DNA from 3 places in the Bradyrhizobium sp. AUGA SZCCT0222 genome. Region 2 is predicted to be linked to each of the others. Evidence: riboswitches for the same ligand, from Rfam matches in the RefSeq annotation. Region 2 holds a riboswitch; each other region holds the start of a gene.

Evidence for each region. A riboswitch is a leader RNA that binds a small molecule or an ion and turns the genes downstream of it on or off. The one in region 2 is predicted to bind cobalamin.
Region 1: linked by a shared signal. The riboswitch ahead of metE (5-methyltetrahydropteroyltriglutamate--homocysteine S-methyltransferase) and the one ahead of JQ629_RS04760 (TonB-dependent receptor) in region 2 are both predicted to bind cobalamin.
Region 3: linked by a shared signal. The riboswitch ahead of JQ629_RS27825 (ribonucleoside-diphosphate reductase subunit alpha) and the one ahead of JQ629_RS04760 (TonB-dependent receptor) in region 2 are both predicted to bind cobalamin.

What each region holds. Positions count from the first base shown of each region.
Region 1 covers NZ_JAFCLX010000040.1:46,157-50,438, reverse strand. The annotation lists gene metE (5-methyltetrahydropteroyltriglutamate--homocysteine S-methyltransferase) at 1-2,078, opposite strand, end outside; cobalamin riboswitch at 2,184-2,384, opposite strand; gene prpB (methylisocitrate lyase) at 2,404-3,336, opposite strand; gene prpC (bifunctional 2-methylcitrate synthase/citrate synthase) at 3,347-4,282, opposite strand, start outside.
Region 2 covers NZ_JAFCLX010000004.1:100,824-105,105, forward strand. The annotation lists gene JQ629_RS04750 (ABC transporter ATP-binding protein) at 1-608, opposite strand, end outside; gene JQ629_RS04755 (FecCD family ABC transporter permease) at 605-1,648, opposite strand; cobalamin riboswitch at 1,783-1,982, shown strand; gene JQ629_RS04760 (TonB-dependent receptor) at 2,097-4,282, shown strand, end outside.
Region 3 covers NZ_JAFCLX010000040.1:39,799-44,080, forward strand. The annotation lists gene JQ629_RS27825 (ribonucleoside-diphosphate reductase subunit alpha) at 1-2,470, opposite strand, end outside; cobalamin riboswitch at 2,588-2,808, opposite strand; gene JQ629_RS27830 (short-chain fatty acyl-CoA regulator family protein) at 2,963-4,282, opposite strand, start outside.

The DNA of each region.
Region 1 (4,282 bases), on a different contig from region 2:
GCATCCATCGCGCCGATCGCATCGATGATGTCGTTGAACTCCGAGTAGCACATGTGGGTGTGGATCTGGGTGTCGTCGCGCACGCCCGACGAACAGATGCGGAAGGCGTCCACGGCCCAGTCGAGATAGGTCTTCCACTCCGACCGGCGCAGCGGCAGGCCCTCCCGCAGCGCCGCTTCGTCGATCTGGATCATCCCGGCACCGGCGGCTTCGAGGTCGGCGACCTCGTCACGGATCGCCAGCGCGATCTGGCGGCAGGCTTCGCTGCGCGGAATATCGTCGCGGACGAACGACCAGTTCAGAATCGTCACCGGCCCCGTCAGCATCGCCTTCATCGGCCGCTTGGTCAGCGACTGCGCATACCGCCACCACTCGACCGTCATCGGTTTCGGGCGCGACACGTCGCCGAACAGCACCGGCGGGCGGACGTAGCGCGATCCGTAGGACTGCACCCAGCCATACCCGGTGAAGGCGAAACCTTCGAGCTGCTCGCCGAAATACTGCACCATGTCGTTGCGCTCGAACTCACCATGAACAAGCACATCAAGCCCGATATTCTCCTGCCAGCGCACCGCGCGGGCGGTCTGGTTCTGCAGATAGAGTTTATAGGCGTCGTCGGTCAGCGCGCCCTTGGCGTGCGCGGCGCGGGCGTTTCGGACATCCGCGGTCTGAGGGAACGAGCCGATGGTCGTGGTCGGGAAGGCCGGCAGGTTGAAGCGGCTGTGCTGCACGCCGGCGCGGTCGGTAAACGCGCTGAGGCGGCGGCGCATCGCGCTATCGATGCCGGCGGCACGCGCCGCCACCCTGGCATCATGGATCCGCGGCGAAGCTTTGCGCGCGGCTGCGGCTTCATCGGAGGCCTTCAGGATGGCGTCGGCGTGGACGCGGCCGCGCGCCAATGCCGTTCCGAGCGCCGCCAGTTCCTCGATCTTCTGCACCGAAAACGCCAGCCAGCTCTTCACGTCAGGGTCGAGGCTGGTTTCCAGCGCGAGGTCGATCGGGACGTGCAGCAGCGAGCATGATGGCGCGAGCTGCACGCGGTCGCCGCCGAGCCTGGTGACCACAGATTCCAGCCGGTCGAGCAGCCGGCTCAGATCGGCGCGCCAGATATTGCGGCCGTCGATGATGCCGAGCGACAGCACGCGGTCCTTTGGAAAACCGGCGAGATCGTCGAGTTGCTCGGGCGCGCGCACGAGGTCGAGATGCAGGCCAGCGACAGGCAGGGCCATCGTGGTGTCGCGGTTGGCGCCGAGCCCGCCAAAGTACGTGGCCAGCATGATCTTGAGCTCAGGCACCGCCTTGGCGATTTCCGCATAGGCATAATGCAGCGCCTGCTGCGCGATGATGTCGAGATCGAGCACGAGACACGGCTCGTCGATCTGCACCCATTCCGCGCCGGCCTTGACGAGTTCGCGCAAGGTTTCGATGTAGACCGGCAGCAACCGGTCGAGCAGCGACAGCGTGTTGAACCCTGTATCCTTGCATTTGGCGAGCTTCAGGAAGGTCACGGGGCCGACCAGCACCGGGCGGGTCTGATAGCCGAGCGCCTTGGCTTCCAGATATTCCTCGATCGGCTTGCGCGAAGCTGACGTGAATACCTGATCCTTCTCCAGTTCAGGCACCATGTAGTGGTAATTGGTGTCGAACCATTTTGTCATTTCCAGCGCCGGTACGCCGTGGGCCGCGTCGTGGTGGGCGTGGCCGCAATCCGCATCATGCGCCGCGCCTTGGGCGCCGCGCGCCATCGCGAAGTAGGTGGCTAGCGGCACAGGTCCACCGTTCCAGCCGTAGCTTTTCGGAATGGCGCCGACCATCACGCAGGTGTCGAGCATCTGGTCGTAGAACGAGAAGTCGTTGGACGGGATGATGCTGACGCCAAGCTTCTTCTGGCGCGCCCAATTGGCCGCGCGCAGCCCGATGCCGGTCTCGAGCAGGGCTTTCTCGTCGGTCGTACCCGACCAGAAGCTCTCCAGCGCGAATTTCAGCTCGCGGCGCGGACCGATGCGCGGCGTGCCGAGCGAAGCGACGGGAAGTGAGGAGGTAGAATTTATAGAAGCAGTCGCATTGGAAACAGACATGGCTTAACCCCAAAAGTTGGGGGCAAAGGCCGAAGTGACACGTCTGGATTCCGGACGGTAGGGCGCGCGGAATCGCAACCGCACCACCGGGACACCCCGCCCGAGGACGTGTATGTTGTCGAGGCAGGTCTCCTGGCTCGCGGGTCAATGCTGCTGTCCGGTCTTCCCAAAACCTTTGCGGGTCTCAGTGACTTTGTTGGACAGCGGCTCGCCGCTTACAGTTGCGGGGGCAGCTCCGGCTTCACACCGGCTTCCCTCTTAGCTTCGGGAAAACCATCCCGAAGAACCACGACGGCTCCGGTTTATCGACAAGTGTGCATCCTAGTCAACGGATCATTTCGCGCTGCGGCATCCCCTCGGGGAGGATGGTCTGGACGATGGAGCGATCGAGCGCCTCGTAATCGTGCAGTTTGATGGTGTCGTAAAGTTCCGCGCGGGTCTGCATCCGCTCGATCATGTTGTGCGTTCCGCCGTCGCGCGCGATTGCGGCATAGAGTTGTTGCTGCACCTTGTTGGCGACGCGCAACGAGGATACCGGCCAGATCACCATCGCGTAACCCATCTGCTCGAACTCGGACGCGGTGAAGAATGGTGTCTTGCCGAACTCGGTCATGTTCGCAAGCAGCGGCACGCCGGCCATACGCTTGGCGAAAGCGCGAAACATCTCGGCGGTGTTGAGCGCTTCGGGGAATATCGCGTCGGCTCCGGCCTCCATGTACAATTTCGCGCGGGCAACCGCACCGTCCAGACCTTCGCTGGAAGCCGCATCCGTGCGCGCGATCACGACGAGGTCGCGGCGCGCCTTCGCGGCGGCGGCAACCTTGGCGGCCATGTCATGGGCATCGGCCAGCTTCTTGTCGTTGAGATGGCCGCATTTCTTGGGCAGCAATTGATCCTCGATGTGAACCGCACCGGCGCCGGCCTCCTCGAACACGCGCACCATGTGCATGACGTTGAGCGCTTCGCCATAACCGGTATCGCCGTCGACCAGCAGCGGCAGGCCGGCTGCGCGGGCGACCTGGCGTATGAAGAACGCAACCTCGTCGACGGTGATGATGCCAAGGTCGGGCAAGCCCATCGACGCCGTCATCGCGGCGCCCGACAGATAGAGGGCCTCAAAGCCTGCGGCCCTGGCCTGCAGCGCCGACATGCCGTTATGGGTGCCCGGCAGCCTCAGAATGCCGGGGCGCTGCAGCAGCGCGCGAAAACGGCGGCCTGCGGTCTGATGCGGGAGATCAGATGAAACGAGATAGGGCATTCATGTCTCCTTATGCGGCGCGCACGGACGAAGGCGGCAGGTCGCGCGCTTCCAGCGGGACGAAGGCGCGGTTGTCAGGACCGACATAATTGGCTGCGGGACGGATGATCTTGCTGTCGATCCGTTGTTCGATCACATGCGCCGCCCAGCCCGAGGTGCGCGAAATCACGAATAGTGGCGTGAACATCGCCGTCGGCACGCCCATCGCATGATAGGAAACCGCGCTGAACCAGTCGAGGTTGGCAAACATCCGCTTGGTCTCGGACATCACAGCCTCGATGCGGTCGGCGATCTCATACATGCGCGTACTGCCGCCATCGGCGCTGAGCTGACGGGCGACCTGCTTGATCACCTTGTTGCGGGGATCGGCGATCGTATAGACGGGATGACCGAAGCCGATCACGACTTCCCTGGCCGCGATCCGGCGGCGGATGTCAGCCTCGGCCGCATCGGGATCGGCGTAACGTTTCTGCACCTCGAACGCGACCTCATTGGCGCCGCCATGTTTCGGCCCGCGTAGCGCGCCGATGGCGCCTGTTATCGCCGAATAGATGTCGGCGCCGGTGCCGGCGATCGAGCGCGCGGTGAAGGTCGAGGCGTTGAATTCGTGCTCGGCATAGAGGTTGAGCGACGTATGCATTGCGCGCTCGTGCGAGGCGGACGGCGGCTTGCCGTGCAGCAAATGCAGGAAATGCGCACCGATGGAAGTGTCGTCGGTTTCGACCTCGATGCGGCGGCCATGATGGGCGTAATGGTGCCAGTAGAGCAGCATCGATCCGAGCGAGGCCATCAGGCGGTCGGCGATATCGCGGGCGCCAGGCGGATTGTGGTCATGGCCTTCGGGCAGCACGCAGCCGAGCGCGGAGACACCGGAGCGCATCACATCCATCGGATGCGCCGCCGCCGGCAATTGTTCCAGCGTGTTCAGTACCGCGCGCGGCAGGCC
Region 2 (4,282 bases):
CCGAGGTCGTGCGTCACCACGATGACCAGCACGCCCTTGTCGGCGGTGGCGCGCAGATTCTTCATCACGTCGATCTGGTGGCGCGGATCGAGCGAGGCGGTCGGCTCGTCGGCCAATATCACCGGCGCTTCGACCGCCAGCACGCGCGCCAGCGCGACGCGGCTGCGCTCACCGCCGGACAGTTCGGTGACGCGGCGTTCGCTGAACTCCACCACATCGACCGCCTGCATCGCGCGCAGTACCGCTTCGGCATCCCTTGGCGACAGCCGCGCCGGATCGGTCGCGCCGTGTGGATAGCGGCCGAGCGCCACGATGTCGCGCGCCGGCAGTGGCCAGTGCACGATGTGGCCCTGCGGCAGATAGGCAAAGCGTTTTGCGCGTTCACGCAGCGACAGATCGGCCAGCGCATCGCCGCCGATATGGACACTGCCTGAGGACAGCAGCAGCCCCGACAGCGCCCGCAGCAGCGTGGTTTTGCCGGCGCCGTTCGGCCCGACCAAGGCGACCAGATGACCCGCGGTCAGCGACAGCGAGACATCGCTGAGCACATGGCGGCCGGCCAATGTCACGTTCACGCCCTGCGCCGTGAGAAGCGTTGCTTCGCTCATGCGACACCTCCCCCGAGCGCGCGGCGTTCGCGCGCGATCAGATAGAGGAAGAACGGCACGCCAATGATCGAGGTCAGCACGCCGACCTTGATGTCGCTGGTCGAGGGAATGATCCGCACCGCGATGTCGGCGGCGAGCAGCAGCGCCGAGCCTGCCAGCGCACTCGGCACCAGCAGCCGCGCCGGATCGTGGCCGATCAAGGGCCGCATCAGATGCGGCGCGACGAGGCCGATGAAGCCGATGGTGCCGGTGACCGCAACCGCGCCGCCGACCCCAAGCGCTACGCCGGTGATCACGATCAGCCGCAGGCGCCCGACATCGACGCCGAGGCTCTGCGCGGTTTCCTCACCGAGGCTGAGCGCGCGAAAGGAATGGCGCTGGCTGAACAGGATGATGCCACCGGCAACGATGAACGGCAGCGCCAGCATCACGTGCTGAAAACTGCGATCCTCCAGCGATCCGAGCAGCCAGAACGCGATCTCCAGCACCACGAAGGGATTGCTGGAGAGGTTCATCACGAGCGCGGTGGCGGCGCCCGCCAGACTCGAAATCGCAAGGCCCGCCAGGATCAGGATCAGCAGCCCGGCATTGCGGCCGGCGATCGTCAGCAGCACGAACACCGATCCGAACGCGGCCACGATCGCCACCACAGGCAGCGCATAGGAGCGCACATCTGCCCAGCCCAGCGCGATCACCAGCACCGCGCCGAAGGCGGCCGATTGCGGCGCGCCGAACAGCGAGGGCGAGGCCAGCGGATTGCGCAGCAGGCCCTGCAGCGACGCGCCTGACATGCCCAGGATGGCGCCGATCGCCAGCGCCAGGATGGTCCGCGGCAGGCGGATTTCCCGCACGATCACCTGCGACACATCGCTGCCGCCGCCGAGGAGAGCTTCCATCACCGCCAGCGGCGACAGCCGCACCGGCCCGATGCCGAGCGAGATCAGCACCAACAGCCCGACGAGGCCGGCAAGCGCGGCCGTCACGCCAATCCGGCGCCGTGCGGCCTCCTCGTTTGCAGCAATGATGGTCTCAACACTCATCGATCGTCCCCGAACGGTCAGCCCGTACCGCACTACGCGTTCGAACGGTACTGCTCATGCGACATAAAAGACGCACTCGTCCAGTGAGGATCGCAGGCGAGGCCTGATGGGATTGACTCTATCTTTGACAAACTTCTACCATAATTTTCGACGGTTCCCGTTTTGGGGATCAAAAGGGAATGCGGTGCGGGGACAGTCCCCCAATTCCGCGGCTGCCCCCGCAACTGTAAGCGGTGAATCTTTCGTCCTACGCCACTGGGATTCTCGGTCCTGGGAAGGCGACGAAAGGTAACGACCCGCAAGCCAGGAGACCTGCCGTCAGCCGTGGTCACACGCGAAGATGTCGGTCGGGGAGTACAGGCATTAGTTTCACCAGAGCTGCTTACAGCACGATGGTGGGACTTGGTTCGCTGTGACGTGCCACTGACGTCATACCGAGGCCTGAACCATGTCTTCCACCACCACTGCCGCCAAGCGGTGCCGCCGTCTTTTGCTGGCGTCCAGCTTTCTGGCACCGATCATGGCGCTCGGCATTTCCGGCGCGCAGGCCCAGCAGACCGCCGCGGCCGCCGATCAATTGCCGGCGATCGAGGTCAACCCGCCCGGCGACCAGAACCGGACCCGCGCCAAGCCTGCTTCAGATCAGGGCTCGGGCACACGCCGCGTCGTCGCGCCGAATCCGAGACCGTCAAGCAATCGGAACCCTGCGCCGGGGACCGGCTCGAACGTCGCGTCGCAAGGCGATGGCCCGGGCGGCGGCGGAGCGCCCGTCCGGCAATTCGCCGGCATCGTCGGCACATCGGCGACCGTCATCACGGCTGAAGAAATCGCGCATTCACCCGCGCAGACCTTGCAGGAAATCATCGCGCAAACACCGGGCGTGCAGCTCACCAGCCTGTATGGCGGCGTCAACGGCGCGAAGACCAGCGTCGATCTGCGCGGATTCGGCGCGTTTGCGACCTCCAACACCCTCGTGCTCATCAACGGCCGCAGGCTCAATGACGTCGACATGGCCGGTGTCGATTTTTCCACCATCCCGCGCGATTCGATCGAGCGCATTGAAATCACCCGCGGCAACAGCGGCGCGGTGCTGTACGGCGACAATGCGGTCGGCGGCGTCATCAACATCGTGCTTAAAAACGGCGTCGGCGGTCCGCCGGTCGCGATCCGCGGCGAAGCCGGCGTCGGGTCCTTCAACCAGCGCATGGCCTCGGTCTCGGCCGCGACCAATTTCGGTCCGTGGTCGACGTCGTTCTACGGCAACGCCATCAAGTCCGACGGCTACCGCGTCAACAACGCGCTCGACCAGCGCAACGGGGTCGGCAACCTCAATTACACCACGCCCGGCCTTACAGCGTTCCTGACCCTGTCCGGCGACGACCAGAAGCTGGGTTTCCCGGGCGGCCGTCTCGTCGATCCCTCGATTGGCCTCGATGAACTCGCCACCAACCGGCGCGGCGCCGCCACGCCGTTTGACTACGGCAACCAGCAGGGCGCCAACGCCACCGCAGGGTTCACCAAGACGCTGATGAACGGCGTCGATCTGATCGTCGACGGCGGCGTGAGAGACAAGAAGCAGCAGGCCGCCTTCTTCAATCCCTTCGGTAACAGCTACGTCGACGCCCACCTGCAGACCTGGTCGATCACGCCGCGATTGAGCATCAAGCATGTGCTGTTCGGGATGCCCTCACAGATTTTGACCGGCATCGATTATTACGACGCGACCTTCCACCAGGAACGTCCGACGGACCGGGGCTTGCCGCCGATCCATACCTATGATTTGCAGCAACAAACCTTGGCCGGCTACTTCCAGCAAACCATCGGGCTGTTGCCGACCACCGATTTCTCGTACGGGGCCCGCGTGCAACAAACCACGTTGAAAGCCAGGGACATCGTCAACAACGATCCGAATTGCGCCTTTTTCTTTACCTGCGCGGCGCAAAACCTGCCTCTCGACAGCCGGGAAGGCCAATACGCGCTGCATGTCGGCCTCGAACATCGCTTCAACAATATCGTCTCGGTATTCGGCCGGGCCGCCCGCGCGTTCCGCACGCCGAATGTCGACGAGAGATTGTCCTCCGGACCCTCCTTCGATCCTGTCTTCTTCACCCCAATTCCCGGCACCTTCCAGCTGAAAACCCAGACCTCGCACGACGTCGAAGGCGGCTTCCGCATCAAGTCGGGCGGATTCCAGATGCAATCGAGCATCTACAACATGGACCTCGAGAACGAGATCCATTTCGTCCCCGCGCTGTTCTACAACGTCAACCTCGATCCGACCCGCCGTTACGGCTCGGAAACCAGCGCCTCGCTTCGCATCAGCGACAGCGTGCTGCTGCGGGGCGGCGTGGCCTACACCCGGGCGGTGTTCCGTGAAGGGCAGTTCGCCGGCAATGACGTTCCGCTGGTGTCCCGCTACACCGCCAGTGGCGGCGTGACTTGGAATATCTGGCAGAACTATCTGGTTGCGGACGCCACGGTGCGCGGCTGGAGCGAGCGCTACATGGACAACGACCAGAAAAATACCCAGCGCCGCATCCCGGCCGATGCAACCATCGACTTCAAGCTGAGCGGGGCCTATCAGCACTTCTTCTGGTCGGTAAGCGTCAACAACGTGCTCAACGCGCTATACTA
Region 3 (4,282 bases), on a different contig from region 2:
CGTCCCACAACCCGCGCGCCTTGAGGTCACGCACCAGAAACTCGTTCACGACGGTGAAGTCGCCGGACATGTTGGATTTGACATAGAGGTTCTGGTAGGCGGGTTCGATCGACTGCGCGACGCCGCAGATGTTGGAAATCGTCGCCGTCGGCGCGATCGCCATCACGTTGGAATTGCGCATGCCGGTCGATCTGACGCGCTCGCGCAAGCTGCCCCAATCGAGCGTCATGGAGCGGTCCATCGCGACGCCGCCGCGCGCCTCCGCCAGCAGTTCGATCGAATCGATCGGCAGGATGCCCTGGCTCCACAGCGATCCGTCGAACGAGGGATAGCGTCCCCGCTCAGCGGCGAGATCAACCGAAGCCGAGATCGCGTAATAGGAAATCGCTTCCATGCTGGTGTCGGCGAACGTCACGGCCGCATCGGAGGCGACAGCGATCCGCATTGCCTGCAGCGCGTCCTGGAACCCCATCAACCCGAGACCGACCGGGCGGTGGCGCAGGTTGGAACGCCGCGCTTCCGGAATCGTGTAGAAATTGATGTCGATGACGTTGTCGAGCATCCGCATCGCAATCGTCACGCTCTTCTTCAGCCGCGCCTCGTTCAGGCGGCCGCCCTGGATGTGATTGAGCAGGTTGATCGAGCCGAGATTGCAAACCGCGGTCTCGTCGTCGGAGGTGTTGAGCGTGATTTCCGTGCAGAGATTGGAGGAGTGGATGACGCCGGCATGACGCTGCGGCGAACGGAGATTGCAGGGGTCCTTGAACGTGATCCAGGGATGCCCGGTCTCGAACAGCATGGTCAACATCTTGCGCCAGAGGTCAGTGGCGCGGACCTGCTTGAAGACGCGGATTTCACCGCGCGCCGCCCTGGCTTCATAGGCGGCATAGCGTTCGGCGAATTTTGTGCCGTAGAGGTCGTGCAGGTCGGGCGTCTCGTCAGGCGAGAACAAGGTCCATTCGCCGTCGGTTTCGACGCGTTGCATGAACAGGTCAGGCACCCAGTTCGCGGTGTTCATGTCGTGGGTGCGGCGGCGGTCGTCGCCGGTGTTCTTGCGCAGATCGAGGAATTCCTCGATGTCGATATGCCAGGTCTCGAGATAAGCGCAGACCGCGCCCTTGCGCTTGCCGCCCTGGTTGACCGCAATGGCGGTGTCGTTGGCGACTTTCAGGAACGGCACCACGCCCTGGCTTTCGCCATTGGTGCCCTTGATGTGGGCCCCCAGCCCGCGCACGCGGGTCCAGTCGTTGCCGAGCCCGCCGGAATATTTCGCCAGCAGCGCGTTGTCCTTGACCGACTTGAAGATGCCGTCGAGATCATCCGCGATCGTGGTGAGGAAGCACGACGACAATTGCGGCCGCAGCGTTCCAGAATTGAACAGCGTCGGCGTCGAAGCCATGAAATCGAAAGACGACAGCAAATCGTAGAATTCGATCGCGCGGGCCTCGCGATCGATCTCGCGGGTCGCAAGTCCCATCGCGACGCGCATGAAGAACGCCTGCGGCAGCTCGATGCGGTTGCCGCCTTCATGCAGAAAATAGCGGTCGTACAGCGTCTGCAGGCCGAGGAACTGAAACGCCAGATCGCGTTCCGGCTTCAGCGCAGCGGCGATTTTCTTCAGGTCGAAGCGCGCCAGATCCGGATCGAGCAACTCGGCCTTGATGCCGGTCTTGATATAGGCCGGGAAATATTCGCCGTAGCGGCCGGCCATATCGGCCTGCGAGGCGTTGGTCGGCACCCCCTGCACGTAGGACAGCACTTCGGTGCGTAGCTTGTCGAGCAGCAGCCGCGCGCTCACGTAAGCGTAATTGGGCTCCTGCTCCACCAATGTCCGCGCAGCCATCACGGAGGCGAGAGCCAGCTCGTCCTGGCTGATGCCGTCGTAGATATTGCGCTGGGTTTCCGCGATGACGGGCGCGGCGTCGACGCCATCAAGACCGGCGCAGGCCTCGCCCACGATCAGCGCGAGCCGCGCGGTATCGAGCGGCACCTTGGTGCCGTTCGCCAGCGTCACATGCAGCACGGGTCCTGCCGCAGGCTTGGCCGATTTGGCGGCCTCCTGCTCGGCGCGCTGCCTGGTGCGCTCGTCGCGGTACAGCACATAGGCGCGCGCCACCTTGTGGTGCTCGCTGCGCATCAGCGCCAGTTCGACCTGGTCCTGCACGTCTTCGATATGAAAGGTGCGGCCTTCGCTCATCCGGCGTGACAGCGCGCCGACGACTTCCGCGGTCAATTGTTCCACCACCTCGTGCACCCGGCGCGAGGCGGCCGCGGTGTGGCCCTCGACGGCGAGGAACGCCTTGGTCATCGCGACCGAGATCTTGCTGGCATCGAATTTCGAAACCGTGCCGTTGCGACGAATCACCTGCATCGGAAGTTCGGCTTCCGGCGCGGCGAGCGATTCGGGACGCAACTGGAACAAGGGAGCGGTTTTGGCTTCGAGAGAAATGAGACCGGAAGATTCGGACATCGGCAGACCCCGTGGTGTTGTTGAGGCCGGATGTCTTTGGGGACGCTGCTTCGCATGCGCGACGGCAAACGCCGGCATGGATCTGCAAGCGACCGCCGGGACACCCCGCCCGTGGACGTTTTTTTCGGTGTCGCGGCAGGTCTCCTGGCTCGCAGGTCGTCGTCGCTTCCTGGTCTTCCCAATGCGCGCCGGCGCATCAGTGACGTAAAAATCGGGAGCGACTCACTGCTTACAGTTGCGGGGGCAGCGCCGGAATTTCGCACTTTCGCGCGATTCACCGGCTTCCCTCTTAGCCACCAAATCTTGCGATCAAGCGGACCGTGACATCTACATGTGGTGATATTCGTGGGAATGTGTCAATGGGGCGTTAAGATCAATGCCCGCTATTCTCAGAAAATTTTCTGCGGGCAGACGCCGGAGCGATAGCAGGACCTGATTCTTCCGCCGCATGAAAGAAGTTTCCCGCAAATCCCCGGGTCACCCCTCCCCAGGTCACGACGTGGCATAGGGCGCAAAGCGCGAGCGCGTCTCATCGATGCGCAATGCGCGGCCGATCGGCGGAAAGGCGCGCTGCGCGCAATCCGGACGCTCGCACACCTTGCAGCCCATCCCGATCGGCGTCGCGTTCGCAGTCTTCAGATTGATGCCTTCCGAATACACCACGCGCTCGGCGTGGCGTACGTCGCAGCCGAGCGCCACAGCAAACGTCTTGGTGGGCGCGCCGTATTTGCCGCGGGCGTGCGATACCGTGCGGGCGATCCACAGATAGGTCCGCTCGTCCGGCATGCGTGCGAGCTGCGTCAGGATCCGCCCCGGGCTCGCAAAGGCTTCATAGACATTCCACAGCGGACAGGTGCCGCCGACCCGCGAGAAGTGAAAATCGGTCGCCGATTGCCGTTTGGAAATATTTCCGGCGCGGTCGACGCGAATGAAGAAGAACGGCACGCCGCGGGCGCCGTTACGTTGCAGCGTGCTCAGCCGGTGACAGACGGTCTCGAAGCCGACCGCGAACTGATATCCCAATAATTCGATGTCGTAACGCCGCTGCTCGGCCGCCGCGAGAAAACGCCCATAGGGCATGATCAGCGCGCCAGCGAAATAATTCGCAAGCCCGATCCGCGCCAGCCCGCGCGCCTCCTGGCTGGTAAAACCGGCACCATCGACCAGCGCGGTCAATTCGCGGTCGAACGACAGCATCGCGATCTGGGTTCCGATCTGGAAGGCGCGCTGTCCCGGCCGCAGACCGGGCGCGAGATAGAGCGTGCTGGTTCGCGAATCGAATTTCCGTTCATTGCCCGAAGGCAGATCGTCGATCGTCTCGAAAACCAGTTTTACGCCGAGGCTGTCGGCCAGATAAGCGGCCAGTGCGGTATCCATCTGCCCGATCGGAAAATCAATCGCCTGCGCGATGGCCTCGGCGGCTTCGTCGAGCTCGGCGATGTAGTTGTGCCGCAGATAGAAGAAATCGCGCACCTCCTCGAACGGTGTTGAAGGCAGCACCGGCACGTCCGACTGCCGGTCCTCGCCCAGCCGTGCCGCCAGCAGGCCGGCCTGCTCGATCGACTGGCGATATTTGCGATGGATCGTGACCAGCGCGCGCCCGACCGCCGGCATGTTCATCGCGAGTTCGCGAAGCTCGACCGCCGCGATGGTTTCGCCGAAGGCAGCGTCCGACAGCGCCTCGCGCAAATCCGCGATCAGCCGCGCCTCGTCGTCCTCGGAAAACACTTGCAGGTCGAGCCCGAACGCGCTGTTGAGCGCCAGCAGCACCTGCACGGTCAACGGCCGCTGGTTGTTCTCGAGCTGGTTGAG